Regions from separate parts of the Paenibacillus sp. DCT19 genome, predicted to be linked through region 1. Evidence: riboswitches for the same ligand, from Rfam matches in the RefSeq annotation. Region 1 holds a riboswitch; the other holds the start of a gene.
What was found. A riboswitch is a leader RNA that binds a small molecule or an ion and turns the genes downstream of it on or off. The one in region 1 is predicted to bind glycine.
Positions count from the first base shown of each region.

Region 2: linked by a shared signal. The riboswitch ahead of sdaAB (L-serine ammonia-lyase, iron-sulfur-dependent subunit beta) and the one ahead of gcvT (glycine cleavage system aminomethyltransferase GcvT) in region 1 are both predicted to bind glycine.

Region 1 is NZ_CP029639.1:5,033,053-5,048,021, forward strand. Features, by position in the region: gene DMB88_RS23025 (PTS mannitol transporter subunit IIA) at 1-222, opposite strand, end outside; gene DMB88_RS23030 (BglG family transcription antiterminator) at 228-2,321, opposite strand; gene DMB88_RS23035 (PTS mannitol transporter subunit IIBC) at 2,362-3,816, opposite strand; gene gcvH (glycine cleavage system protein GcvH) at 4,328-4,720, opposite strand; glycine riboswitch at 5,062-5,185, shown strand; gene gcvT (glycine cleavage system aminomethyltransferase GcvT) at 5,532-6,668, shown strand; gene gcvPA (aminomethyl-transferring glycine dehydrogenase subunit GcvPA) at 6,665-8,020, shown strand; partial or broken gene gcvPB (aminomethyl-transferring glycine dehydrogenase subunit GcvPB) at 8,146-9,581, shown strand; gene ptsP (phosphoenolpyruvate--protein phosphotransferase) at 11,111-12,823, opposite strand; gene DMB88_RS23065 (HPr family phosphocarrier protein) at 12,816-13,091, opposite strand; partial or broken gene DMB88_RS23070 (glucose PTS transporter subunit IIA) at 13,171-14,119, opposite strand; gene DMB88_RS23075 (glucose PTS transporter transcription antiterminator GlcT) at 14,389-14,969, opposite strand, start outside.
Region 2 is NZ_CP029639.1:489,298-504,266, reverse strand. Features, by position in the region: partial or broken gene DMB88_RS02340 (ABC transporter permease) at 1-425, opposite strand, end outside; gene DMB88_RS02335 (ABC transporter permease) at 426-1,136, opposite strand; gene DMB88_RS02330 (ABC transporter ATP-binding protein) at 1,133-2,047, opposite strand; gene DMB88_RS02325 (HAMP domain-containing sensor histidine kinase) at 2,120-3,661, opposite strand; gene DMB88_RS02320 (response regulator transcription factor) at 3,658-4,341, opposite strand; gene DMB88_RS02315 (alpha-glycosidase) at 4,652-6,406, shown strand; gene sdaAA (L-serine ammonia-lyase, iron-sulfur-dependent, subunit alpha) at 6,508-7,446, opposite strand; gene sdaAB (L-serine ammonia-lyase, iron-sulfur-dependent subunit beta) at 7,436-8,125, opposite strand; glycine riboswitch at 8,376-8,501, opposite strand; gene DMB88_RS02300 (MFS transporter) at 8,934-9,677, opposite strand; gene DMB88_RS02295 (hypothetical protein) at 9,686-9,868, opposite strand; gene DMB88_RS02290 (MFS transporter) at 9,880-10,206, opposite strand; gene DMB88_RS02285 (PH domain-containing protein) at 10,207-11,844, opposite strand; gene DMB88_RS02280 (PH domain-containing protein) at 11,837-12,427, opposite strand; gene pstB (phosphate ABC transporter ATP-binding protein PstB) at 12,673-13,428, opposite strand; gene pstA (phosphate ABC transporter permease PstA) at 13,442-14,329, opposite strand; gene pstC (phosphate ABC transporter permease subunit PstC) at 14,332-14,969, opposite strand, start outside.

The DNA.
Region 1 (14,969 bases):
TGTGGATAAAATGAATGATTTAGATTCCTTCGTACCGTGCGGGATCGCAAGGCCATTTCCTACATAAGTTGAAACAATCTCTTCACGCTCAATCATTTTCTCGATGTAATCAGCGGTAATATGACCCGCATCCTTCAAAATCTGTCCTGCCATACGAATCGCTTCGTATTTATCCTGAGCCTTCGCATTCATAATGACTTTATCTGTTGTTAAAATACTCATAATGGTTAACCTCCAATTTCGGTTTTACTGCGATAGAATCCAACGAGTTCCTTGGACAGGTAATGAATGAGTTCATCCCTGACTCCCTTTTCCAGCAATGTAATCATTTCTTCCTGCAATAACAGTGCGCTGATCTCACTAAGAACCTCCAAGCTTTCCTTGGATAATTCTCTCGGGCCCAGCATCAAGAGAACATGGGTAACTCCTGCCGGATCAGCTGACGTACGAAGGAGCGGCTCCGTGAGCTGGAAGAGACTGATCGACGGACGATAGATTCCCTCACTGCGTGTATGAAACAGCGCAAGTGTTGTACCCGGAATCTTCTGACTCCCTACTGCTTCACGTTCCTCCAACCGTTTCGCGATTTCCTCTGGTTCCTTCAGCACCCCGGATCCATGAAGTACGTTGCACATCGCATACACCGTTTTATAGAAACCGGCACCTTGATTGTCCAGCGGGTAGACCTGAAACTTGCCAATGATTCGGACGATTTCAATCAGAGTGGCTTCCATTCCGTCTGGATCCGAGTAATGACTTGGCGTCTGGGTTTCTGTTTCCCTTGACTTGTTATGCTGTCGTTGTAACGTTGTTGTTCTAATAAAATGACGCAGATGTTCACTCTCTTCTGCTGTAAGCAGTGGACTCACTTTGTAGTACTGATGCTCATCCATCGGCAGATCAACAGTGGATAACACCAGATCGTATTGATCCGTTGGAATCCGGGTAGCTTCATACCAGGAGACGCTGTCTATAATTCGAATCTCGGGAAACTCCTTCGTCAGTCGGCTGGACAGCATGCGTGATGAACCAATTCCGCTTGTACAGACAATGATCGCCCTGATTTCCCGTTTTAATGTGCGTAATCTCTCGATGGATGCTCCAAAGTGCATGACTAGAAAACCAATTTCCTCATCGGGAACATCTATACCTGGCCAAGCCTGGTACACGGATTTTTTGACATCTTCGAACAGTGAATCATAATCCTTGCGAATCTGCTGCAGTAGTGGATTACGGATCATCTGTTGTCCTTCAATACGTTCCATTACAGGTGCCATATGCCCAATCAGACCTTCACGAAGCATACGATCCTCATGAAAGGCATAATGGGTTCTCGCCTGCATCTGATCAATCAATGAATGTACCCTATCTAGTAGAATTAAGTCGTCTATTGGCAACAGCCTTGAAGAGTGTATCCTCTGCTCTGTCTCAATTAATAATCTGTGAAAATAATCCTGCTCATCTTGGGAGAACGTCAGCCCTAGCTGGGTAGATAGTACACCGCACAATCGGGATGCCATATAAGGTGGAACCTTCATCTCATCCTGCTCCGCAACGTCATCTCTCGCTTTCTCACGTGGAGAAAGACGACCAATGCCAAAGCCTTTACGAATACGTACAACCGCAACGGATAATTGAATCAGCAGCTTCATATATTGCCGTTCCGGGATGTTCTCCAGCCATTCGATATCTGGTTGCCACAATGCATTTTCGACTGTAAGCACATCACCATGCCCAATCATATTCAGCAACTTCTGGTTTACGATGGAGCCCCCTTGCTCAGGCTGTCTTCCGAACAGATCGGACTCATCCAGAAATTCCAGAGCAAGCGCAGCTATGGCAGTACGATGAATCGTCTCATTTCCGTTAATCTTGACTCCATATCCACGTCTGCGAACCAGCTTTAGTCCAGCCTGACGAATCCGTGACTCCAGATCATCGAGATCATTGGTCACCGTTGATACTGTCACTTTCAGATCTGAAGCTAGTGCAAGCAGTTTTACAGGTTCCGACTCATCCAGCAAAATACAAAGCATGAAGAGCTTACGCTCTTCCGGCGTAAACTCAATAGATTCCTTACCCTCTAATTGCTGGCGCAATACGGCCAGATTACCGGAACCGGCATCAATTCGAATACCGGTTCCTGATTTTTTTTCCAGCCTCATACCCAAAGGTTCCAGCCACTGTTCAATCATCTGAAGCTCTCGGTGAACTGTTCGCGTACTGACTTTGACTTCAACGGCGATCTCACCAGCAGTGACTTCTTGTGGATGCTCCAGCAGAAACTCCACGATTTCACGTTGTCTTTTGGTAATACTCATATCTCTAGCCTCCGGCTCAGAGAAGACGAATGCGTCCGATTTATTTCAGTCGTTCAACGAGCGCATCGTATTCCGGGCTTTTTAGGAAGTTGTCAATGGATATATGTTCTGCGTTTGGTGCAACGGAACGGGCACGATCGGTTAATGTTTTCTGTGTAATAACCACATCTGCATCCTGCGGGATCTCACTGATTGCGGTATTGGTCACCGCAACGTCAATCCCTTCCGCCTTCATTTTCTTACGCAGAATGGAAGCGCCCATTGCACTTGATCCCATGCCTGCGTCACAAGAGAAGACGATTTTTCTCACATCTGTCTTCACTGTAGAAGCAGTACGATCCGCAACTTTGTTTTCTTCACCGCCATTAGCCGTAATTGCAGCATTTGGCGTAGTTCCTTGACTCTTCATATCCTTCATTCGGCTGGATGCAGCCTCTAGATCTTCGTCCTTTTGTTTACCGGTTTTCAGCAATACTGCTGCAATCAGGAAGGATACTACCGCCGCTACAAGCACCCCTGCAAGCATTGGGAGATATCCGCCTTTTGGTGTTAGAAGGAAATAAGCGATAATACTACCTGGTGATGGTGCTGACACCAATCCTGCTCCAGTAAGCATAAATGTTAATGTACCCGCAACACCGCCGCCAATTGCGGCAAGAATTAGAATCGGTCTCATCAGAATGTAAGGGAAGTAAATTTCATGTATTCCCCCGAAGAAATGAATAACAACCGCACCTGGTGCAGAAGATTTAGCCATACCGCGTCCGAAGAAGCAGTAAGCAAGCAGAATACCAAGTCCCGGACCCGGGTTGGATTCAAGCATGTATAATACAGATTGCCCTAATTCTCTTGCCTGATCTGTTGCAATCGGTGTGAGAATTCCGTGGTTGATCGCATTGTTCAGGAACAATACTTTACCCGGTTCAATGATCAGGTTAACCAGTGGCAACAAGCCCAGATTCATTAACCCCTGTACTCCGGCAGATAATACTTTACTAACAGCTTCTACAGCAGGCCCGATGCCCACGAGAGCAGCAATTCCCAAGATTCCACCTATAATACCTGCGGAGAAGTTGTTAACCAGCATTTCAAATCCAGCTTTAATTTTACCTTCGATGGATTTATCAAACTTCTTGATGATCCATGCTGCCAGCGGTCCGGCAATCATGGCTCCGAGGAACATCGGAATGTCGCTACCCACGATGACCCCGATGGTCATTATGGCACCTACGACACCACCCCGCTGTCCATGCACCATTGTACCGCCAGTGTAACCAATTAATAGTGGGAGCAAATAGTTTATCATCGGTCCCACAAGCTGTTCTATCGTCGCATTTGGGTACCAGCCTGTTGGAATGAACAGAGCCGTAATTAATCCCCAGGCGATAAAGGCGCCCATATTCGGCATGACCATACCACTCAGGAATCGGCCAAAACGCTGTACACCTACCCGTAGCCCACCTTTAGAATTGGACGTTTGGTCCAAATTACTCATTGTTATATCCTCCTTGGATCAAGTCATTATGAAAATGAAAGGGGTATCATTTTGCCCCTGCTGCAATCCTAAGCGAGAATGCTCTCCTGTTCAATAAAATGAAAGCGTACTTTCGTCATGAACAATGATGACAACATTAGGTTATGTAATCATAGTTTGTCTATGCATAATGGCTGGATACGTTGATACACAAGGATTTTTTCGCCTATGACTTATGTCACTTCCAGAACCAATTTCTGATCCAGAACTGGATTCAATCAGACAATTAACAACCAAAATCAGTGTGAGTTGTCATTCACTACAATCCTCAGAGAGCACAAAAAAAACTGTGCAAGCATCTCGCTCACACAGGTTAATATGATATAAAGCAACACTCTATATGTTATTAAATGAGTCCATTTATAACCACTAAAGGTTGATTTTTGATCTATATCTGGCTGCGTTTGCAGCACCAAATAAGATATTATGAAATCGATTCAAACATATGTTAATAAGTCCATTTCAGAACATATTATTCTTCCGTGTGTTTGCGATAAGCATCCGCGTTCATCAGCTTGGATAAGGCTACACTCAAATCGCCATCCACCCGGATCTCAATCATCCATCCTTCTTCATAAGGAGAGCTATTCACAAGCTCTGGTGAGTCTTGCAACGCATCATTGATCGCAATAATGGAGCCACTCACAGGTGAAAATAAATCCGAAACCGTTTTGACGGATTCAATCGTACCAATACTTTCTTCCGCTTGTACACTGGATTCAAGATCAGGCAATTCAACAAACACAATGTCACCCAGCTGGTGCTGTGCGAACTCGGTAATACCAATACGTACAGTATCCTCCCCTACGGTCTGCACCCATTCGTGCTCTTCACTGTACAGGAAATCACTTTTCAATTCGCTCATCGATATCCGCCTCGCTTTTCATTAATGAGTGCATGCGTTCTTTGGCCAAATCCCTTTTCCCAGAACATAGCGTATGATATTTTCGAATCAAATGTCAAGATACCTTACAATTTGTTCATATTTTCTGATCAAAAGCGAGATCATCTAAATACGAACTTACATATACTAGTTATTATTGGAATAGTAAGCGCACTCTTTTTATTTAAACGAACATTAAATTGCATATAAGCTTAAATTATTCGTCTTTCTTTGAAATCAGATGACATTGTTCTTGACATCAGCAGGCAATTCGCGTATTAATGAAAGGAGTAAAACTGTTTTCGTTGTGTGCAATATCGCGGATGAATGTAAAGGGAGAGATTACCCAAGCATCTGGATCTGGATGTTCATGCGGTAACGCCGAAGGAGTAAACCACCCGACAAGCGGGCGGTGAATCTCTCAGGCAAAAGGACTTTTACGGGACGCAACTCTGGAGAGCATCTACCCGCCCGGTACGGGCGTTAAGATCACCCAAGGGGAAACCTGCTGCATTGGCGGCGGGGTAACTCTCAGGTACCAAGGACAGAGCCTAAGAATACAGCGTGCTTCTGGCATGCCGGTTCTTTGGCCTGTCCTTTTCCTTTTTCCCAAAAAAGATAAACACAGCAACCAAACCGTGCAGCATAACCGGATCTCAGAAGTACGATTTTACGTACGATTTATATTCATTACTCAAAATACTTATACCACTCTAATAACGATCATGCCTATTCAACATTAATCCATATGCAGCACATTCAGCCGCTTGACGGCTAATGAAGAGGTGATTTGATGTCCGATTTACTTAGAACTCCACTCTTTCCCTTATATCAACAGTACGAAGGCGTACGTTGCATTGACTTTGGTGGCTGGGAGCTTCCGGTACAGTTTAGCGGAATTCAGAAGGAACACGAAGCAGTTCGTGAACGTGCAGGGCTGTTTGATGTATCCCATATGGGCGAATTCACCGTACAAGGTGAACAAGCGGAGGCTTTTTTGCAGCACATGACCACCAATGACGTAACCGCACTTGTTCCGGGTCAGGCACAATATACGTTGATGTGTTATCCCGATGGCGGTGTGGTCGATGATCTACTGGTGTATAAACTGGAGGAACAGCACTATATGTTAGTTGTTAATGCCTCCAACATCGATAAGGATTGGGCATGGCTAGTGGAACATCTCGCCCCTGGGGTAACCATGACAAATGACTCCAAGCAGACTGCTCTTCTAGCACTGCAAGGTCCATTGTCTGTTGATATTCTCCAAAAAGTTACGGACATTGATGTAGCTACCATTGAGCCGTTTCGTTTTGTACAGGATACGGAAGTATGCGGTGTAAAATTGCTGTTATCCCGCACTGGATATACCGGCGAAGATGGCTTTGAGCTGTATGTTCGAGCAGATCACGCTGCTACGGTGTGGAATGGATTGATGCAGGCAGGGGAAGAACACGGATTGGTTCCGGCTGGACTTGGTGCACGGGACACCCTACGCTTTGAGGCAAAATTGCCATTGTACGGGCAGGAACTGTCACCCACGATCTCCCCGCTGGAGGCTGGGGTTGGCATGTTTGTGAAACTGAATTCCGGGCCTTTTATCGGACACGACGTTTTATCACAGCAAAAAAATGACGGGCCTGCTCGCAAATTAGTCGGCATCGAAGTGCTGGAGCGCGGGATTCCACGTCCCCATTACCCTCTCTACGCAGATGGTGTACAGATTGGTGAAGTAACGACAGGCACACAATCACCTACGCTAAAAAGGAATCTTGGGTTAGCCCTCATTGACAGTAAATATGCTGCACTAGGTACGCCACTGGAGATTGAGATTCGCGGCAAAAAGCTAAAAGCCGAGGTCGTAAAGACCCCTTTTCATAAACGGACACGCACGCCTAAGACACCTACTCAAGGAGCTGATCAAGCATGACCAAGCACCGTTACATTCCTATGACCGAGCAGGATCAGAGCGCTATGCTGGCAACAGTTGGTGTGAAAACGATCGAAGACCTCTTCCGAGATATCCCGCAGGAGATTCGTTATCAGGGTGAGTTACCCGTATCCTCTCGGCTAGATGAATATGCACTTACGCGTCATATGTCCAAACAAGCTGGTGCCAATGCCAACTTCGAGACACACGCAAGTTTTCTTGGTGCAGGCATCTACGACCATCATATACCTTCTGTCATCAATCATGTGATCTCCCGTTCGGAATTCTATACTGCATATACACCGTACCAACCTGAAATTAGTCAGGGCGAGCTTCAAGCAATATTTGAGTTTCAATCATACATCTGCGAATTGACAGGCATGGCCGTTGCCAATGCAAGTATGTATGACGGTGCGACCGCTTTTGCAGAAGCAGGGAATTTGGCAGCAGCAGCTACTCGCCGTAAACAATTGATCGTATCTCGTACCGTTCATCCGGAAGCACGTCAGGTACTGAAAGCCTATGCTCATGGTCTAAGTCTGGATATCGTCGAGATCGGGTATCAAAATGGCGTAACTGACTGGGATGCCTTACAAGCCGCCATCTCGGAAGAAACGGCTGCAGTCATGATTCAAAGCCCAAACTTCTTCGGTGCCGTTGAACCTATCCAGCAAGCAGCTGACCTAGCTCATGCACACAAAAGCCTGCTTGTAGTAAGTGCGAATCCACTTTCACTAGGATTGTTAGAGGCTCCTGGGAAGCTTGGCGCTGACATTGTTGTCGGTGACGCTCAACCTTTGGGGATCGCCGCATCTCTCGGCGGACCAACATGTGGATATTTTGCTGTATCACAGGCTCATATGCGCCGTATTCCTGGCCGAATTGTAGGTCAGACGACTGATCGTAACGGCAAACGTGGCTTCGTACTAACACTACAGGCACGCGAACAGCATATCCGCCGGGAAAAGGCGACGTCTAACATTTGTTCCAACCAAGCATTGCTTGCACTGAGCGCATCCGTATACATGTCTACAATGGGAAGACAGGGCATGATCGATGTAGCGGATCTCAATTTGCAGAAGAGTCATTATGCACTTGAAGTATTCAAAGCTATACCTGGTGTAAAAGCAACCTTCAACGCACCAACATTTAACGAGTTTGTCATTCAGTTGCCTGAAGGAACAAACGTCGATGCCCTGCAACTAGAGTTGCTGGATAAAGGTTTTATCGGTGGATACGAACTCGGTCGGGATTATCCCGAACTCGCTGGACATATGTTACTCGCAGTAACGGAGCGACGCACCAAGGAAGAAATTGACGAATTCGCACGAGCATTGGAGGGATCGTTGTGACTCAAGAAACGAAGACAGCAACAGGACAAACCGAGTTAGCGCATTCTAGTACATCGCCGCTAAGCACCGACACAGAATCAACGAGTTCAGCATCGACAGCATCTCCTGCTCCTGAGCAAACACTCATATTTGAACTGAGCAGCCCTGGACGTGTGGCTTATTCCCTACCGGAATGTGATGTGCCTCGCCAAGATCCCGGAGCTTTGATTCCCCGGGAAATGCTGCGGGCAGAAGCGGCTGCGTTACCAGAAGTATTCGAAGTGGATGTGATTCGTCACTATACAGCTCTCTCCCGTCGTAACTTCGGTGTAGATAACGGGTTTTACCCGCTCGGCTCCTGCACGATGAAATACAATCCCAAAATCAATGAAGATGTTGCACGCTACAGTGGATTCGCCAAAATCCACCCATATCAGCATGAGTCTAGCATTCAAGGTGCTCTTGAGCTGCTGTACACGCTGCAAAATGACCTTGCTGGTCTGACCGGCATGGATGCCGTGACTCTACAACCAGCTGCCGGCGCACATGGCGAATGGACGGGGCTCATGATGATTCGAGCCTACCATGAAAGTCGTGGTGAAGTACGTACCAAAGTCATCGTGCCTGATTCATCCCATGGTACAAATCCAGCTAGTGCAACAGTTGCCGGGTTCGAAACTGTAACCATTCCTTCCCGTGCTGATGGTCTTGTTGACCTGGATGCACTCCGCGGGCAGTGGGTAATGACACGGCTGCATTAATGCTTACCAATCCTAATACGCTTGGTCTGTTCGAGAAGGATATCCAGGAGATTGCTTCCATTGTGCATGAGGCAGGCGGATTGTTGTATTATGATGGTGCTAATTCCAATGCCATTATGGGCATTACCCGTCCGGGAGACATGGGCTTCGATGTCGTACATCTGAACTTGCACAAAACGATGAGTACCCCACATGGTGGTGGTGGCCCTGGTGCTGGCCCTGTCGGTGTGAAAAGCCGTCTCGTGCCGTACCTGCCTAAACCGATGGTAATCAAAAACGATCAAGGCCTTTATGCTCTGGATTATGAAGGCGATCAATCCATTGGACGTGTCAAAGCGTACTATGGCAACTTCGGTATCTTGGTACGTGCTTATGCTTACATGCGCACATATGGTCCTGAGGGACTGCGACGTGTATCCGAATGTGCTGTGCTTAATGCAAATTACATGATGGCACGTCTCGCACCTTATTACGAGATTCCATATCCAGGTGTATGTAAACATGAATTTGTGATGTCTGGTCGCGGGTTGAAGCAATATGGTGTTCGGACATTGGACGTTGCCAAACGGTTGCTTGATTTTGGCTATCATCCACCAACTGTGTATTTCCCACTCAATGTGGAGGAATGCATCATGATTGAGCCTACCGAGACCGAAAGCAAAGAAACGCTTGATGGATTCATTGATACGATGATCCGCATTGCGAAGGAAGCAGAAGAAACACCTGAATTAGTTCTTAACGCCCCTTACGGCACACCGGTAACTCGTCTGGACGAAACAACCGCTGCTCGTAAACCTGTATTGAACTGTGCTTGCAGTTAGGACGTTCTTGAATCTTACTTGAATTTGTGTGTAATCACACTTGTGGGTATCTTCCCGTGAGCTTTGGGTGAGCTTTCTCAGTGAGTTTTCAGTGGCTTCTCAATGGCTTCCCAGTAGCTTCTCGGTAACTTCTCACTGTCTTTTCACTGTCTTTTCAGTGACTTCTCACTGCCTTTCCGCCATACTGCGTCTGCGTCACGATCTCTTGACGTAGCTGGTAGGTCTGTGGAAAAGTTCCTGGCTTGGAACGAAAATGTGGCACACTCTGCTGCTTACGGAACGATAATTTGGCAAAACCTACTTCTTTCGGGTTATAGAATGTACCCTGAGTAAATCATTGTTCTCACAAAAGCTCTTGCGAGATCGAACATCCGCAAGAGCTTTTGTGTTGCTTTTCTTTTACGTGCGCCATTGTTGGTGCTCAATTGTTCTTCCCCTTCTCACGGTTACTATTGAGCCACTCTATTGCTTTCCCCTTCTTACGGTTACTATTGGTGCTGCTCAATTGTTTTTCCCTTCTTACGGTTACTATTGTTTAGCGCCACATTTCTGTTAAAACATTTCTTGAACTCAAGTAAACTGTAAAAAACTTTGGCGGAGTCTATAGTGCTGGAGTCTAGATTCGCTTACGAATCACATGGTGGCGTTCGTCGTAGTTGCCGAAACTTATATCGACTGATGCCTGTGACAGATAGCGCTGACCCAGAAGATGTTCTAAGGAATCCATGACACTTTATTTGGTCTCCAGGCTTACTTTTTCAATTCTTAGGAACACCAGACACGTTATTCCCCGAAATTCCCGCCATTATAATGAAAAACAGCTTATATTCTCTTATATAGCGTGTCACAGATTCTTTAGATTTCTGCGGGCGCTTCAAACCCCAGAATAAGGCGTCTCAGATTCTTTAGAGCTGAGAGCCTATTACTCACCTCCTAGTAGTTCATGCTTGGAACCTAGAACTTGGAACTTGCACTCAACACTTAGCACTTAGCTTTAACTCTTAACTATTCGCACTTTTGCTCTTAGCACTTGAACTTGCAGTTGGTTCTTGGTTCTTGGTTCTTGGTTCTCGGTTCTCGGAACTTAGCCTAGCTATCAGCACTTTTAACTCTTAGCACCTACTCCGGCTCCTGCACTTGCACTTGGTCTTGCCATTAGCTCTCAACATTTACACTTAATTTTCAGCACCTGTCACTCTAGACCAGTTAGCTTGGCACCTACATCTACATCTACATCTACATCTACACCGCACTTAGCTCTCTCCCTTACAAAAGGTAAAGTTTAGCTTATGAAGGACGCATTCCGTATTCATGCACTAAAGAGTCCCACCTCGCAATTTCAAGAATACAGTCCCCTTCAGTTTTCAGACTGAGGTTTAAATCCAGACTAACCTCCAACGCAACAATTCCCTGCTTAAATCAAAAAAAGCCGGTATCCACTGGTTAAGTAGATACCGGCAACATGCTGCTAGTAGCAGCTTTAATCGGAAAAAGAAGACCTTTAAGCTCCGGAGGAAACCCCGGCAAAATTACGCTTGAATGCTTTGAACCAATTCAACGACTTGTTCAGCCGTTTGCATATCCAATGCTTTTGCAGCCAATTCCTGCATGTCCGCACGGGACAATTTCGTGATTTGGCTACGTGCTGGCAGAATGGATGTTGCGCTCATGCTGAACTCATCGAGTCCAAGACCGAGCAGCAATGGAATAGCGGTTTCGTCTCCCGCCATTTCTCCACACATGCCAACCCATTTTCCTTCGCGGTGAGCTGCATCAATGACCATTTTAACCAAGCGCAAAATCGCAGGGTTGTATGGTTGATACAGGTAAGATACACGTTCGTTCATACGGTCAGCAGCCATCGTGTATTGAATCAGATCGTTCGTTCCGATACTGAAGAAATCCACTTCTTTAGCAAACTGATCCGCGAGAACTGCAGTCGAAGGAATTTCGACCATGATTCCGAGTTGGATGCTGTCTGAAACAGCGATACCTTCAGCAACGAGCTTGTCCTTCTCTTCGAGCAGGACAGCTTTTGCTTCACGGAATTCACCCAGTGTTGCGATCATTGGGAACATGACACGCAAGTTACCATGCACGCTTGCACGCAACAATGCACGCAATTGTGTACGGAAGATATCCAGGCGATCCAGACACAGACGAACTGCGCGGAAGCCGAGGAATGGGTTCATTTCTTTTGGCAGATCCAGGTATGGAAGCTCTTTATCTCCACCGATATCGAGTGTACGAACAACGACAGGTTTGCCTTCCATTTTTTCCAATACAGCTTTGTAAGCATTATACTGGATGTCCTCAGAAGGAAGTTTGTCTCTGCCCATGTACAAGAACTCAGTACGATAAAGACCTACAGCTTCTCCACCGTTCTCTAGAACGCCAGCAACATCATTTGGAGTACCAATGTTTGCTGCGAGTTCCACATGAACGTTATCCACAGTTACGGTTGGCTCGTCACGCAGTTTTCTCCACTCCGCACGTTGTGCGTCATACTGCTCCTGTTTGGCGCGGTATTCAGCAACAACCTCGTCTGTAGGATTAACCAAGACATGACCATCCAGCCCGTCCACAATAATCAGATCGCCTTGTTTCGCTTGAGCCAGAATGTCTTTTGTTCCAACGACAGCTGGGATTTCAAGCGAGCGCGCCATGATTGCGGAGTGAGAAGTACGTCCACCAATGTTTGTTGCAAAACCTTTAACGAATTGGCGATTCAGTTGAGCCGTGTCGGAAGGAGTCAGATCCTCCGCAAGCACGATCACTTCTTCATTGATCTCAGCCGGACTCATGAAGTCGATACCAAGCAAGTGATTTAGCACACGTTTGGTAACGTCGCGCATATCTGCTGCACGTTCTTGAAGATATGCACTCTTCATGTTCTCGAACATGGAGATAAATTGAGATGCCGTTTCATTCAATGCATATTCTGCATTAATCATGTTATCGGCAATACTAGCTTTAACCGGATCTATCAATTCCGGGTCATTCAGAATGAGCAAATGCGAAGCAAAAATCTCAGCTTTTTTCTCGCCAAGCTCTTGTAAAGTACGCTCTTTGATCGCCTCAAGCTCAGCCTGGGATTTACCCAGAGCTGAGTCGAGTTTCGCGATCTCTGCGTCAACGTCGTTAATTTGGCGTTTTTCTACAGAGTAATCAGGATGCTCCAAGATAAACGCCTTGGCGATAGCAATACCCGCCGAAGCCGCGATCCCGGAAACATTAAGCATTAATTTCGCCCAGCCCTTCGTTAACCATAACGTCAGTCAAAGCTTGAAGCGCTTCTGCTTCGCCTTCACCTTCAACGATGATGCTGATTGTGTCACCTTGCTCCAAACCAAGGGAAAGAACGCCCAGGATGGATTTCAATGTTACTTTTTTACCGTTAGCTTCTGCAAAGGATTCTGCACCTTTGAATTTGTTTGCTGTATTTACCAAGGCTGTCGCCGGACGTGCGTGGATACCATCTTCGTCTGTAATTCTGAATGTTTGTTGCATTACAATCATCTCACTTTCGCAATTTGTTTTTTTAGGCATTGCATATATTTACACTTGCTTGCCATCATCGTAACACTTCTTATTTTATCTCAATGATTGGCTGATCGCCAATCTTCAGCACGCCACTCTTCTTGAGAGTGACTGTAGAGCCTATTGGCAGGTTGGTGAAAATGACTGGTGAGATAATCGATGGAGCGTTCGCTTTCACATACTCCAGATCGACTTCCATAATCGGCTGTCCTGCCGATACCAAGTCTCCTTCCTGAACAAGCACGTTGAGGCCAAGACCTTTCAGCTTCACCGTGTTAACACCTATATGAACAAGCACTTCCTTACCACCGTTAGACATAATGGCTACGGCATGTTTGCTTGGAAATACATTAAACACTTTACCATACACAGGCGATGTTATCGTTCCATCATGTGGCAGAATTGCGAATCCGTCACCTGTCATTTTCTCGGCAAATACCGGATCAGGTACATTCGTAATATCCAGCAGCTCGCCATTAGCTGGCATGACGATATCTTCTGCAACAATACGTTCACCTTGCTCTCCTTGCGCCTTCTCTTCATCTGGCGTTGGCTTCACATCAGCAGCCGAATTTGGAACAAGTGTACGTCCTGCGATAATGTCTTGCATTTGAGATTTAATCGTATCTGAACGTGTACCGAAGATGGCATGTACATTATTACCCACTTCTAGCACGCCAAATGCACCCAATTGCTTCAAACGATCTTTATTTACATTCGATTTCTCATTCACTTCAATCCGCAAGCGAGTAATACATGCATCCAGATGTTTGATGTTTTGTTGTCCACCAAATGCAGCAAGAATATTATGCGGTAGGTCGTCTATCAAACCCGCACCTCCGCCCGCTGTAGTTTCCATGGTTACTTCTTCACATCCTGGCATCTTGAGATTGAATTGCGAATGATCACCCGGAGGCCAAACAAGAACGAGAATTCTAGTGGTTCTGTGAATCCTGTCAGAATGAGGTCAGCGTTGCCGAACTCCATATGCCTGCTACGTACTTTTTGTACTCCAGTATTGGTGCGAGCAAGGGGACACAAAAAAAGCATGAATTAATAAAGGAATCGAACTAACCTTTTCGGGTATAGCATACCCGGGTTAAGGTAAGAACAATCACACTTTAATAACTCATGCCTGATCGAGTCAGTAACACGTCGCTTATGTTATTCAATTGCTTGATTACGGAAATTATTGTAGCATCACTTTAATTGCAGTGCAAGCCTTTACAGGTAAATTCCCAAAAACTATTCCACATGTGGGAATATATCACTTCTTCTCTTCTTCTTTCCTCTGATACAACCGCTGAAGATGAATGGTAAGATAACCCACTTCTGCTGGATACACAGGCAGATTCAGCCTTTTCTCCATCACTTTCGTCAGCTTCCATGCAAGCGAGTACATTTCAGGGTATTCCAACTTCAAAAGAGAATCCAATTTATGAAGCTCTTCGACTTTGTCTCCACGACGAATACGCTCTAGAGCAAACCGCAGATGCGTTAATAAACGGGAATAATCCAGCGATTCCGTTTCAAACGAGTAGTCCAATTGCTTCGAGACAAGGCTCACGAGATCCGTAATTAATTGAGAATGCTCTCGCACTTGGGATATGTTCTGGTTCGTCATAGCGCTATAGATATGAAGGGCAATAAACCCGATCTCATCCATCCCCAAATCAACGCCCAGCTTCTCTTTGATCAGACGAACTGCGTATTCACCCATACGATATTCTTCCGGATAGATCTCGCGTGTTTCATACAAAAATGGATTTTGAATGACGATTCCCTGTTCCTTACGCTTCAAAGCAAAAGAAATATGATCAGTTAATGCAATATGGATATGCTCATTTA
Region 2 (14,969 bases), 2.1 Mb from region 1:
AACTTACCCACAATTAATCCCCACGGTATTGGTTCCGTTATACCATGAACGAGACCTGCCAGCATAATGGCTGCAAATAGCAACACTTGTGTACCCGCTAAGAGCAACAACACAATGGTGAGCTTGGCGGCATATACACCAGTGCGTGTAAGCGGTAAGACCAGCATCTGCTTCCACCCTCCGCCCGAATGTTCAAATCGACAGACAAAAGAAGTAAATACACCAGTCAGAATTGGGAGCAGCAGTAAGCCATGAAGGAGCACCATTGTACTCATCAGCACTTCCCATTGCCCAGAAGGCGATGACAGCAAGCCGATGAGCAGCGCGATTAACGGGCTAAGCAGAATTAAAAGCCAGATCGGAGATTTCCCCATTTTTAACCGTTCAGAAGACAGGATTCGGAAATAGGTTGTCGCAAAGCTCATCTACGCCACATCCTTCCGGCTGAAATGAACCATACCCATCAGCATAATCAAGATGCCTACGCCTAAGCCCAACGCGGGATAGATCAAGGAGCCTTTCCAAGCCATCATTGACCAAGCAAGTGGAAAATGTGGTGAGATGGTCAGCGCAAACATGCCTGTCACTGCAAGAACAATCCCAAACGTTACAGGTAGAGCCTGATTCTTGGAAACCATGGTGAGCCATAGCTCCACGGATAATACGGGCAGTGCGCCAGCCAGCGGCAGAATACCTAATTTAACAATGGATAACCACGGAATCGCACTCGCATCAAACCCAAAGATCAATCCCAGCCCAATAGTGCCAACAGATAACAGCAAACAAGAAATGATCAGCAGCACACAGGTCATGATGAATTTAGCTAAGTACACCGCTGGTCTTGAAATAGGTAATGCCAGCAGTTGTTTCCATGAGCCCTGTTCATGCTCCACATTCGCCATCATGGAACTAATAATGGTTGCTCCTAACATGAGCGCCAGGGGTACAAAGACGATGACATTCTCCAGAAGACCTTCCCATAGGTTTCCGCCATAAACACCTTTTAGATAATCCAATCGTAATCCAAAATTCAACGCCTGCATCAGTGTAAGACCAATCGGAGCTAGGAATACAAGAAACCAGATGCCCTTGCCACGAATCTTAAGCCAATCCGATGATAAAGCACGTCCCGTCATACGGTCGCCCCCTCACCAATCACCCGCATAAACAGGTGTTCCAACGATTGGCGATGTTCCTCCACACGATAGATGGCATGGTCATGCTCAACTAGACGTCTTACTAATAATGCGATAGCGCTATTATCCATGTACGGGAACGTTAGCACAGAACCTTGTCGTTGACCGAATTGCCCCTGCTCTCTAGCGAGCTTGATCGCGTCTTCCGGTTCGGACACCGTCAGACAAATAGAACTGCCCGTTTGACTGTGCAGATTAGCAATGGTATCCTGCAGCACCATCTTACCCTCGCGGATAATGCCAACTCGGCTCGCCATCTGCTCTACTTCACTCAATAAGTGGCTGGATACAAGAACGGTAATACCATGTTCCAGCGGCATACGTTTGATCAGCTCTCGAATTTCCTGAATACCTGCCGGGTCAAGCCCATTCGTAGGTTCGTCCAAAATCAATAACTCAGGCTCACCCAACAAGGCGCTCGCGATACCCAGACGCTGCTTCATTCCCAGAGAATATCCCTTCACTGGACGTTTGGCATCCCGAGTCAGATCCACGATGGACAGAACTTCTGCAATTCTCGACTTCGGCACGTTAATAATCCGGCGCAATGCCTCCAGATTTTCCACCGCATTCAGATGACCATAGTACGAAGGATACTCAACAAGTGATCCTATACGCCGCAGAATGTCCATGCGATCTTTGCGAATATCTTGGTCGAAGATTCGAATAACACCCTTTGTTGGCTTAATTAAGCCTAGTAGCATGCGAATCGTTGTTGTTTTGCCCGCACCGTTCGGACCTAAGAAGCCGTAGATATCTCCTTTTTTGATATGCAGGTCAAGCTCACGTACTGCTGCTCGATTACGATATGTTTTCCATAGATTAGCCGTTTGAATAATGTTATCACTCACTGTTTAATCACCTCGGATAACATCGTAACCCGCCAAGGTTAAAATCAACGTTATCTGAAGTTTAAGTTTAGTTTAAAAATCAGTTTTATCACTTTTCACTCCTGAGCCGCCATAGAGATAGATTCGAACCCCTTCTGCTGAACTGTCCACCTTCTTGCGGAGACCCATCTCACGAACCAACAGATCCACGATGGATAGACCAAGCCCAGTCCCCTTCGTACCTGTATCCTCCAGCATGCCTGGCCCATGATCCTGAATAAGTAGTGCCGTCTGTCCCTGAATCTGCTCTGTCGAGATGCCAATATATTTGCCTACTGCTGCATATCGAACAATGTTCTGAAACAGATTATCGAGAATACGGCGCATGCCCTGTTCATCCACCTGCCAGAGTAGGGGCTCGTCCGGTAGATCAATGTCGATATCGAACTGTTCCTTCTCCCAGACTGGATACCATGCCGCAGCTACTTCCCTGACGATCCGCAGCATATCCTTCTCCTCCAGCTTCAACGTATACTTTCCACTCGTCAGCAGGTTATAGGATAACATGTTGTCGATAAGTCCACCCAGATCCTCCATCTTCGCTTCCATGCGCAGTAATGAATTATTGCCCGTATGACTTAGCTGCTCTTTGTGCAGAGCGTGCATATGTCCTCGAATAACCGTCAACGGTGTGCGAAGATCATGGGAAAGCCCCGCAATGAGACGTTTGCGCAGCTGTTCTTCCTCTCTCTCCCGGTGCCGACTATCTGTAAGCTGACGTATCATATCGTTGAACGACTCCTCCAGTTGCCCAATCTCATCCTCTCGTCGGATATCAACAGGTAGCGGGATGCCTTCCTTGCCTGGTGCCATCATTGCCGTCTGTAAACGGACTAACCGCTTGCGAATACGAGCGAAGAACAGAATCGACATCAGAATGAAGAATAGAAAGATGATGGCCATGAATAGCCCAAGGTACAGGAGCTCCATCGGCCAGTTATTTTGTTGTTTTTGCATCAAGTAACGAGGAACTTCAATTACCATGAAGCCTTTTCCCTTGTCCTGATCGCCGCCTTCGATAAAAGAAACCACCGTGAGCGGATCTCGATACGTCGCTTCCTTCATAAATTGCAATGTACTCGCCGCATCCCACACGGTTGGAACTTGCGTCACGACGCTCTTTCCGTCATCCAATGTCCATCGCAGCGTCTTCATGACCGTATCGCCTGACGTCACTTCTGACAGAGTTACGCCTTCGCCTGCTAACATAAAGATTGTATTCCCACGTTCATCCACCAGGTACATGGAAGACTTGGGATACCTGTTATGTAGCTGCTTGATCCGTTGATCAACCTCGGTTGAACTGGCCTCGCCTAATTTCATTGCCTCTTTAGACCATAGATTGCTTATATGGTTTACGTCACCATAAGGTGCATCATTGTTATAACTGTTGTTCACCACAACCACGTAAATAATAGATGTAATTGGAAGAACGACAGGCACGAATAAAATGGCCGCCAAAATAAGAAACATATAACGGGACATTAAGGAACGTCCGAAACGGAGCTTTTTCTTTTTCACAGACTCCTGCTCTTGTTGCTTCTTGCCTTTGCGTGAGCCTACTCGCCATGTCATGGCTTCTTCACGCGGTAACCGACACCACGGATTGTCTGAATGATGGTCGGATTGGCTGGGTCACGTTCCAATTTCTCACGCAGATGACGAATATGTACCATTAATGTTTTGTCTCCATCCAGATAGGACTCATTCCAGACCGCTTCATAGATTTGCTCCTTCGTTCGAATCATGCCCATGTGCCTGAGCAGGTACGCAAAAATATGGAACTGTTTCCCAGATAGAATGACTTCCTCTTGCGTAAGCTCATTCACAATCCGATTATCCTTCTCATAGATGGACAGATGATCAAGCTTCACAACTTCATCCGCAGTAATATTCGTCCCAGCCTTACGCAATTGGACTTCTATTCTAGCGGCTAGTTCGTCCGGGTGAAAAGGCTTCGTGACATAATCATCGGCAAAATCAAGTCCATGCAGCTTATCGTCAATAGACGTTCTAGCCGAGAGCATGACAATTGGAATGCTAGGATGTTCTTTTTTGAGTCGCTGCCCTACCGTAAATCCATCCAGACCCGGAAGCATGACGTCAAGAATAATCAGAGCGCAGCCTTTGGCCGCCTCCGTTGCACCTTCACCACTTTCCAACCAGATGACCTCATATTCACGTTCTTCCAGATCTGCTCTAACCCATGTCGCAATTTCGATCTCATCTTCAATGTATAATAGTTTCGGCTTCATACGCTCGATTCGTTTCCCTTCTTTACCCTTTGGGTTAAATATATTTGAAGCACAATTAGATGCTGTTCGATCATTCTCAGCTTCTTGAATCTGAACGATCAAGGCAAGCTTCTTGCATTAAATAGATACAAATTCATGACATCGGGGTACAGTGAGTCCCTCTACATTCCATTATAACCTAATCACTCATCTGGGAAATGTTACATAAACAAGTGATGCTCTGCATCATGCAGAGTAATCAGCCACATTCGAGGGATTACGATCCAACATGCCAACATACGCTGTGTGTTACGACGGGAGGATACTTACTATGCTGCTGGAAGCCATCTATCATCAACCCAAACGCAATTGGGCTTATGCCTATGACAAGGATACCGTTCGCTTGCGTCTACGTGCCAAAAAGAATGACCTCACCGAGGTACACGCCCTGACTGGGGACAAATACGCTTGGGAACAAACAAAAGAATTGATCCCTCTAACGAAGTATACATCGGACTCGATGTTTGATTATTATGAAGGGCAAGTACGCCCTCCTTATCACCGTCTAAAATATGCTTTTCTCCTCAAAAGTGAAACCGAACAAATCTGGATGACTGAAACCGACTTCCAAGAGGAAGAACCCGATGAGCCGGGGCGAATGTTTCAGTTCCCATACATTCATGAAGGTGCTGTATTTACGCCACCTGCTTGGGTGAAAGATGCCGTGTTTTATCAAATTTTCCCCGAACGGTTCGCAAACGGGAATGCTGAGCTTAATCCAGAGAAGGTCGAGCCTTGGGGAGGCGAGCCGACACCGTTTAATTTCTTCGGCGGTGATCTACAAGGCGTCATTGATCACCTCGATTATCTCAGCGAGCTTGGCATTAATGCGATTTATTTCACACCGATCTTCGAAGCGACAACCAATCATAAATACGATACCGAGGATTACATGCGGGTAGACAGGCACTTTGGAGATGCAGATACTATTAAACGGCTTGTTAAGCTGTGCCATGAACGTAAAATCCGTGTCGTTCTGGACGCGGTATTCAACCATGCCGGGAAGACATTTGCACCGTTTGTCGATGTACAGCAGAACGGCGCAGAATCCAAATATAAGGACTGGTTCCACATACATGAGTTTCCGCTGGATGTGAAGGATGGCATTCCCACGTATGAGACCTTTGGCTTCGAAGCCCATATGCCAAAGCTAAATACAGAGAATCCCGAGGTGAAAGCCTATTTGCTGGAGGTTGCCGAGTATTGGATCAAAGAGGTAGGCACCGATGGCTGGCGACTCGACGTCGCCGATGAAGTAGATGATGCCTTCTGGCGAGATTTCCGCCGGGTTGTGAAGGCTGCCAATCCGGAAGCCTACATCCTTGGCGAAGTGTGGAACGAATCGTCTGCATGGCTACAGGGTGATCAGTTCGATGCGTCGATGAACTATCCGTTTACCGAAGCGGTCAATCATTTCTTTGTCAAAAATACAATGCATGCCGAGCAATTTGCTAATTCTATTGGTCGTCAATTATCCCGCTATCCTCATCAGGCGAGCGAGGTCGCTTTTAACTTATTAGATAGCCACGACACACCCCGCTTGCTTACCCTCTGTGAAGGGGATCAACGGAAGATGAAGCTGGCTGCATTATTCCAATTTAGTTTCATGGGTGCACCGTGTATCTATTACGGAGACGAGATTGGACTAGACGGTGATCATGATCCTGGATGTCGCAAATGTATGGAATGGGATGAGGCAAAGCAAGACCGTGAACTGTTTGATTTTTATCAGAGACTTATCGCGCTCCGTCACGCTCATCCTGCTCTGCGTGCTGAAGGTACGATTCGATTCCTACAAGCCCGCGAAGGTGGCAGCCAGCTTGTCATGGAACGTCAGGATGAAGAAGAGCGCATTCTAATTCTGTTCAATCGCTCAGAAGAAACGGCCATCGTTGAGCTGGAGACGAGTACAGATGATTGGAATGAGCTGTTTGGCGAGAAGCACCGGATCGCACTGGAGGATGGCATACTTGCGATTGAGCTTCCGGCTTATGGATATGCAGTGTTAAGCATGGCTCTGGAGTAATATAAGGGGTTCGTACCAGCTTTCCGTTTCGAACCCATGAAAGCCAAAGAGGCGCCAGCAGAAGGTTACTACACTGCTAGGCGCCTCTTCATATTTTAATTTTATTCTGACGTTGAACCTGCTGCCCCGTCTGTTTCTAACTCTGGTTCCGGAGCACGCTTTGCCTTCGGTTTCGCAAGCTTCTCCATCATTTTGCGTCCTGTCGGGGTCTGAGCCAGTCCACCTTGAGCCGTCTCACGGTGCCTGCTTGGCATAGCACTGCCCACTTCAAGCATGACATCAATCACTTCGTCCGATGGAATGGCGCTACGCACCCCAGCAAGTGCCATATCAGCAGCGGCTAGAGCGGTTACAGCGCCCAGTCCGTTGCGGACGATGCAAGGAATTTCGACGAGACCTGCGACTGGATCGCAGATAAGACCGAGTGTATTTTTTAACGCCAAACCTACCGCATGAACAACCTGCTCCGGCGTGCCTCCACGTAGCTCAACCATAGCACCCGCCGCCATACCAATCGCGGAGCCTACCTCAGCCTGACAGCCACCCTCAGCACCAGAGATAAACGAATTGTTTGCAATAACATATCCGATCGCCCCAGCACAGAACAGTCCGTTAACCAGATGCTCGTCAGTCCAGCCAAAACGTTCTTGTGAACTGATGAACACACCTGGAATAATGCCGCACGAACCCGCTGTCGGTGTAGCAACAATTCGCCCCATGGATGCATTGACTTCAGAGACACACAGGGCATATGCCATCGCAAGTGCTGAAGCATCACCTGAGCAAGTCTCTCCTTTACGAATGTATTCCGCCATCCTCTTGCCGTCTCCACCAGTCAGACCACTGCGCGAAACTGTATCTTCATTCAGTCCTTTATGAACCGCTTCCTTCATCACCTGATAATATTCAGACATCTGCTGCACGACATCTGCTTCCGGCGTATTCGTCTCTTGGACTTGTTCTTCAATCATTAACTGAGCAATGGTCTTGGATTCAGCCGTGCAGATCGTATTCAGTTCATGCAAATGCTTAAATCGCATCTGGACTCACTCCCTTCTTCAAATCAATTACACGAATATCCAGCACATGATCCAGCGACTTCAAACGGCTTAACATATTCGGGTCTGGCGCCCCATCCATCTCCATCGCAGTCAATGCTTCACCATCCCGACCTTTCCGGTCTACCTGCATATAACCGATGTTCACGCCTGAGGAACTGATGGTGGACGTCACGGATGCAAGCACCCCTGCTTTGTCCGCATGACGCAGCACCAATGTTGGGAACTCCCCACTGATCTGGACGCGAAAATCATTCAAGGCATGCACTGACACACTGCCGCCCCCAATGGACGCACCAATCAATGAACATTCACGGTCACCGTGCCACAGTTCAATTTTGACCGTATTGGGATGGGGAGCAGGTAGGCCACTTGTGAAAAACTCAACCTCCATACCCGCTTGCTCTGCATACTCTTCAGCATCCGGTATTCGCGGATCGTCTGTCGCATAATCAAGCAATCCGCCGATTAGCGCAAGATCTGTGCCATGCCCTTGATACGTATCGGCAAACGATCCGTATAGTGTTAACCGGGCGCGCTCCGGCGTACAACCCAACCACTGACGAGCAATTCTGCCAAGTCTCGCCGCACCAGCCGTATGTGAACTTGAAGGTCCCGTCATGGATGGACCAATAATTGAGAAAACATCTTTAAAACGCATCAAAAACCCTCCATTTGTATTCGTCATGTTCATCCAGATACTTAACCATAACGTTCCATTATTACTGAATGATGACATCAAAAAAGGACAGAAGAAGGCCTTAAGCCCTCTCTCTGTCCTCGATACCTGAGAGTTTCATGATCAACAGCGTCAGTCGATACAGTGCATGCCTTGTTCTTACACATACTGTACCAAGCTGTTTAATCATATACCCCTTGGGTGGCGCATCATGCGCACTCTCCAGAGTTGCGTCCAACGATGGTACATTTACCTGAGAGATTAACCGCCGCGCCGGGTGCGTAGGCAGCTTGCTCCTTCGGTGCCTGATCGCAGGCCATCTTACTTAGCCAACTCAGGTCTCTCCCGCTCGTTATCATTCGCTGTATGGAATTATTCTGATGAGATCAGAATGATGATAATTATGATTCAAAATAGTGACATTAAAGCTAAATCATATCGTGATCCGACGAAAAAACACTCTTACTCATTAAGATTAATCGACCGGAAGTTTCATGTCAATAAACTTAACGATTTGTTAGCTTCAAATCAAATGTAAGCGTTATCTACTGTGAACTTTTGTCACATCGGCACTCATGTTTATTCATTTGTTTACATCTCTGCTGTTAATTCTATGTATGTTCAGGTGTGTCCAATGGTTCGGGTGTTAAGGCAAACTTCTGTCTAAAACCTTCTGTCCAAGACCTTCTCCCCTATAGGACACACCAATGCCCAACTTACTTACTATTACTTTCTTTCTTTTTTTGTCGAGCCATTTCACTTCTGCAGTTGTTCTCCGCATCAGTCTAACCTACTTCATCGTTGCACTCTTCGTCACAGCCTCTTGATAATACGAACTTCTTGAAGGAAGCAAGCTGGTGATCCATAAGATAAGTGCCACTAACATCATGGCTGCTGAGACAACCGTATACACAAGACGAAGGGATAAATATTCTGCCACTACCCCTGCAATCAAAATAGAAGCCACTTGAAGCGCGCTCAGCATCAGTCCAATGACACTGCTCATCCTGCCCATTAGATCTACCGGAATATTATTCTGGTAAAAGGTAATCAGGCCTGTGTTGGCAAGTGCTGAGCACAGCCCAAGCAAGATAAAGGCGAACGCTGCAAGCTCGAAGGAAAACGAACGTGCAAATAGGAAATAACCAAGCGAAACCATAAGCACGCCGATCCCCATCATATGACGGATCGGAATATGTTTGGCAAACAGGGTGACAAGCAGCGAACCAACTAGATAACCGACGCCAGTAACACTCATCAATGCCCCGTATTGAGATTCAGACAAGTTCATCACCTGGCGAATAAACACGACTTCCTGTGCATCCAGCGACATGCCAATGACGAGAACAATCTGAAAAATGACGTAAATCCCTACAACGTAACCACTCTTGCGGCTAAACCTTAGCACGGCTTGCCAGTCCTGAGCGATGATCCGCGGCGACAATTTCGATGGCCCACCACGCTGCTCGCCTATACCCAATTTCGGCAACATCATAAGAATCAGAGCGGACACAGCAAACGAAACACTATTCACGTAGATCGCTACTGCGGGGATAGATAGAACAATAATACGCCAGCTACAGCAGGCCCCGTAATAAAAGCTCCTGAGCTAATGAGTGCCTGCATCGAATTGAATCGCTTACGCCGCTCAGCCGGTACCAGCCGAGTAATGTACACCTGGGAAGAAGGTACAAATATCGAGGACGACATACTAATCAGAAACATCACAGCATACATCATCCACAGATTTGAAAATAAGGGAAGTGTCGCGACCAGCAATGCCCGTATGATATCTGCCCAATCATCAACTGGCGTTGATCGTAGCGGTCAATGACACTGCCTGACCAGAACTTGGTGCATACTGAAGCGATTGGCGAGATGATCCATAACCCTGCTACGGCTGCTGGAGATTGGGTCATGTTCAGCACCATCAGGTTGATAGCGACAATGTAGATAAAATCACCCAGGTTGGATATACCCACTCCACCTAATAACAGTCCGGCATGCTTCCAGCCGCCAGGCTGGTTATCAGACTTTTCTACCCTCTCCTGGCTGTTCTTCATCTATCGTTTCCCCCTCGACTTTGAATAGAAAGAAGCCTGATGCATCCAATTCATAACAGCAACCGCATGAGTTTGATCCAAGAAGGTCGCCCTCCAGCCGCCACGGTTCACCATCAATGTGGCCTGTACGGTTAGCAATGACCTAGCACGTTGGCGGGATGTTGCGATGGTATTCACTGTAACCACATGAGGACGGCGCATTAACACGGTCAGACGGGAGATTTGCCGCTGGCGGATCAATAGCTGCTTCTCATATATGTTCAGTCCTTCATCCTTGTAGCGTGCATATCCCCACATACCGAACACAGGCAGCAGAAGGAATAGCCCTACGCCCACCATGCCAAAATATATCGTTCCGGCAATTCCAACTAGCAGGGCAATCAGCAGTTTCCAACGGAGAAACAACCAGAGCGCCCGTGTCGGCGGCTGCGCTATATCTGTTTGTAATTCATATTGTGGCACGATGCTTGCCAGCAATTCGTTCACCTCACGCATGGGTAACAGCGGGTGAAGCATCATTTTTTTCTCCTTCTCGGAAGTCAGCACATAAATCTCAACCTCCGCATACCCGAAGGGTTGACGCAGCAGGCCTTCTCTAATGGCGACTGCCTGCACCTTGGTAGGCGAAAACACATGTTTTTTGCGTTCCAACAGACCTGAGACGATGGAGATGTTACCACCCTCACGCTCTACCGTGAACCCAGCATACTTAATCGTGAATAACACCGCTGATAGAATCCAAGCCAGCAGGAACATGAGAGGAATTAGACCTAGCCACCAAATGGCCGGCAAACTCCCAGCTTCCTCCACTAGACGTCGATAAAAATGATCCGGTAGCAGATCATCTGCAAAGGAATAGATCCCTGTCGCAAAAACGAGCAGGAGCGGCAGATTCATGGTCGTCAATGCCCCCACAAACAATCTGCCCGCCGACAATCGCAGGAGCGGCTCCTGTTGTACAGGATCTTCCGCATGAACAGGTTCTAGAAGTTCTAAGCCATCCACCCTGTTTGGTCTAGAATCTGCACCCGTCTCATGAACTGATCCTAGACCGGGTTCTGTACCCTGCTCACGTTTAATTCCGGCATATTCATCATGGGTTCCTATCTCTACTCTGGATGTCTCCATCTGTTGTTCGGGGCTGTTCACAGCAGATTCCTTCACCACTGCCTCAGTCCGCTTCTGATACAGCCATCGCTCCACTCGCTTCGCTTCATCAACACGGAGAGCGGGTAACACACCATCTGCCTCTTTGTTACCACCAGGCGTCTCAATCTTAAGCTGTGCGATTCGAAGCATTCGCTGAATTAACGGCTGCTGTGTCTGTACAGCATGAATCCGGCTAAAATAGATAGACTTCTCTTCCCGTACAAACATCCCCCGCCGTAGTACAATGCGATCCTCTTGCAGGGTATAGCTGAATTTCCGCCATTTCAACCAGCCATATAGAAGAGAGGGCAGCAAAACAAGCGCGATACCTCCTGCATAGAGATACCAAGGGATTTCGCTCCAATTCAGCCCTCTGAATACTAGTAGTACGAAGAAGGGAAGTAACGATTTGAGGACACTGAACAAAGGAAATAAAATATAACTTTTGTGTAGGCGCGTTGTTTCACTCGTTTCATTCATCTCATTCATCTCGATCTTCCACCTTGGCTAAATGTCCAATATTTCTTTTGAGTTGCTCCGCTTCCTCACGCTCCAGACCAGCGATTTCAAGTGTAGCTGCCGCGGTAACGATGCTAACCTTAGCCAGCCCATACTTTCGCAGCAACGGGCCGCTCTCCAATTCTACCTGCTGCACACGTGTCATTGGCACAATCGTGTCAGTAATCCACAGCCAGCCGGAATGAATTTCAAGCTCATCCTCAGCAACTCGGAAACTGAAATAACGATATTGGAGTGCTGGCAGAGCACAGCCAAACCAGATGAAGGACAAGATGCATAATCCGAGCGCAGCCCAGCCTGGCCACAACGTCCAATCTCGATTAAATGCTACGACCAAGTACGCAGCCGCTATAGCGCCCAATATTCCATTGGTGATCAGCGATGTCATAGCGGTTGCCCGCTTTACTTTGGGATGAAGACGTCGAAGGCTCTGTGATTTTAGTGATTTTGGACTAGAAGCATTGGATGCGGTTTCTACTAATTCGCTCTCCTCTATTGTGCCGCCTGTTGTGTTCTCTTTAGCACTTGTATCATCATTGTGTATATTGTTCATTCTCTAATCACCCTTCTCATCACCACTCCTTATTGCTTTATTACCTGCAAATTATCGTAGCATGATTGTTTTGAGTGTGGCAAACTTTCCCATATTATATTTTCAGAAAATATTGAAGTATCTTTCCATGTATATATAAAAGAGAGCATAACCCTGGCGCGTTCACCCAAGAATTATGCTCTCTTATTTCTCTATATGTTCTATCCTACCTTAGTTCCGATGTCCTCCAACCACTCCAATTGAGATTAACCGAAACGTCCCATAATGTATTCCTGTGTCAGGCGATTGTCCGGGTTCGTAAAGATCTGTTCTGTATTCCCGTGTTCAATCATGCTACCCAAATAGAAATACGCGGTAAAATCCGAAATACGTGCTGCTTGCTGCATGTTATGCGTTACAATAACGATCCGTAGATCCTTCTTCAGTTCGGAGATCAATTCCTCTACTTTACCCGTAGATACTGGATCAAGCGCAGATGCTGGCTCATCAAGCAGCAAAATCTGCGGGTCAACCGACAGTGCGCGTGCGATACACAGACGCTGCTGTTGTCCACCAGATAGTGACAAGGCCGACTCGTTAAGTCTGTCTTTTACCTCATCCCAAAGAGCTGCACGACGCAGGCTTTTTTCCACAATTTCATCCAATGCCTTTTTACTCTTCGTACCGCGATAGCGGGGGCCAAACGCGATATTGTTATAAATAGACTTATGGAAAGGATTGGGCTTCTGCCACACCATGCCGATCTTTTGGCGAAGCTTGATTACATCCGTACCCGGCTCGTTCAGGTCTTTGCCGTCCATCCAGATATGACCTTCTGTGCGAGATCCAGCGATCTCATCATTCATCCGATTCAAAGAACGAAGGAACGTCGATTTACCGCAGCCTGACGGACCAATAAGCGCCGTCACGCTTGCTTCAGGGAATGCCAGACTGATCTGTTTAACTGCCTGGAAATGCCCATAATATATGCTTAACTGTTCCGTACCAAAAGGTATGGCCATGTGAGATTCCTCCTTATTTCGAAGCTGTCATACGACGGTATACAACCCGACCGATCCAGCGTGCACTTAGATTGAAAGCTAGCACGAGAATGACAAGGACTGCGGACGCACCGGCTGCAACTTCCTTGGAATCTGGACCAATGCCTTCACTGTTAACTTTCCAGATATGAACGGCCAGCGTCTCAGCTGGACGGAATGGATTGAGCGGTGATCTTGGGCTCGTTGGATTCCAATCCGTGAAATCGAGCGGTGGACTACTCATCCCTGCTGTAAACATGAGGGCAGCTGCTTCACCAAAGATCCGTCCAGAAGCCAGGATCGTACCTGTAATTAAGCTTGGCAGAGCCACAGGCAACAAGATGGATGTGATGATCTTCCATTTGGACAAGCCCAGTGCCAATCCAGCTTCTTTTTGTTCCTTAGGAACTGCGCGGAAAGCCTGCTCTGTCGTACGTACCATAAGCGGCAAGTTGAAGATCGCAAGCGCCATCGCACCTGAGATTAGAGAGAAGCCCAGGCCAAATGTATTTACAATGAGTAAAAGTCCGAACAAACCGATAACGATTGACGGGAAGGATGACAGTACCTCAACGACCAAGCGAATGAAGCTTGTAATGCGTCCTGGCTTCGCATATTCCGCCATATAAATTCCTCCGCCCCATCCGAGCGGAATCGTAATAATCAGTGTTAACACAAGCAGGAATATGGAGTTGAAGAGCTGCGGTCCGATACCGCCTCCACCTTTGAGCATCTGGGGTGCACTGGTCAGGAAGTTCCAGTCAATGTGGCCAATTCCTCGTGCCAAGATGAAACCAAGTAACCCAAGCAACAATGCAACGATGAACAGTGCGAGCACAACGATGACATAGGTAGCAATTTTATCTACTGTTTTGGCCTTCATTCTCATACCCGGTTTCTCCTTTCAAGCAAGCGAACCAGAATAACGAATACAAAGGTCATTACGAGCAATACCAGTGCCATACTCCAGAGCGCATTATTATGAACTGAATCCATTGTCGTATTACCCATACTTAATGTGATAACACTAGTTAACGTTGAAGCAGACTCAAGCAGGGACGTCGGTACATGTGGTGCGTTACCGATAACCATTTGCACAGCCAGCGCTTCACCAAATGCACGAGCCATCCCCAGTACAACCCCTGTCAACAAGGCTGGTAGAACCGTTGGGATGATGACACGATAAATCGTTTGCCAACGTGTAGCACCTAGAGCATAGGATGACTCACGCAATCCTTTAGGAAGAGCAGAGAGAGCGTCTGCCATAATACTTGTTACTGTAGGCAAAATCATAACAGCCAATACCAAACATCCCGCAGCAATCCCGACGCCAGCTCCACCGAAAAGAGTACGCATCAAAGGCACAATTACACTCAGACCGATAAATCCATAAACAACGGACGGGATCCCAGACAACAGCTCAATTGCAGGCTGCAGTATCTTTTTCCCTTTGCCCGGTACAATCTCTGTCATAAAGAGCGCTGCACATAGGCTGAGTGGACTTGCAATCAAAGCCGCCAGCA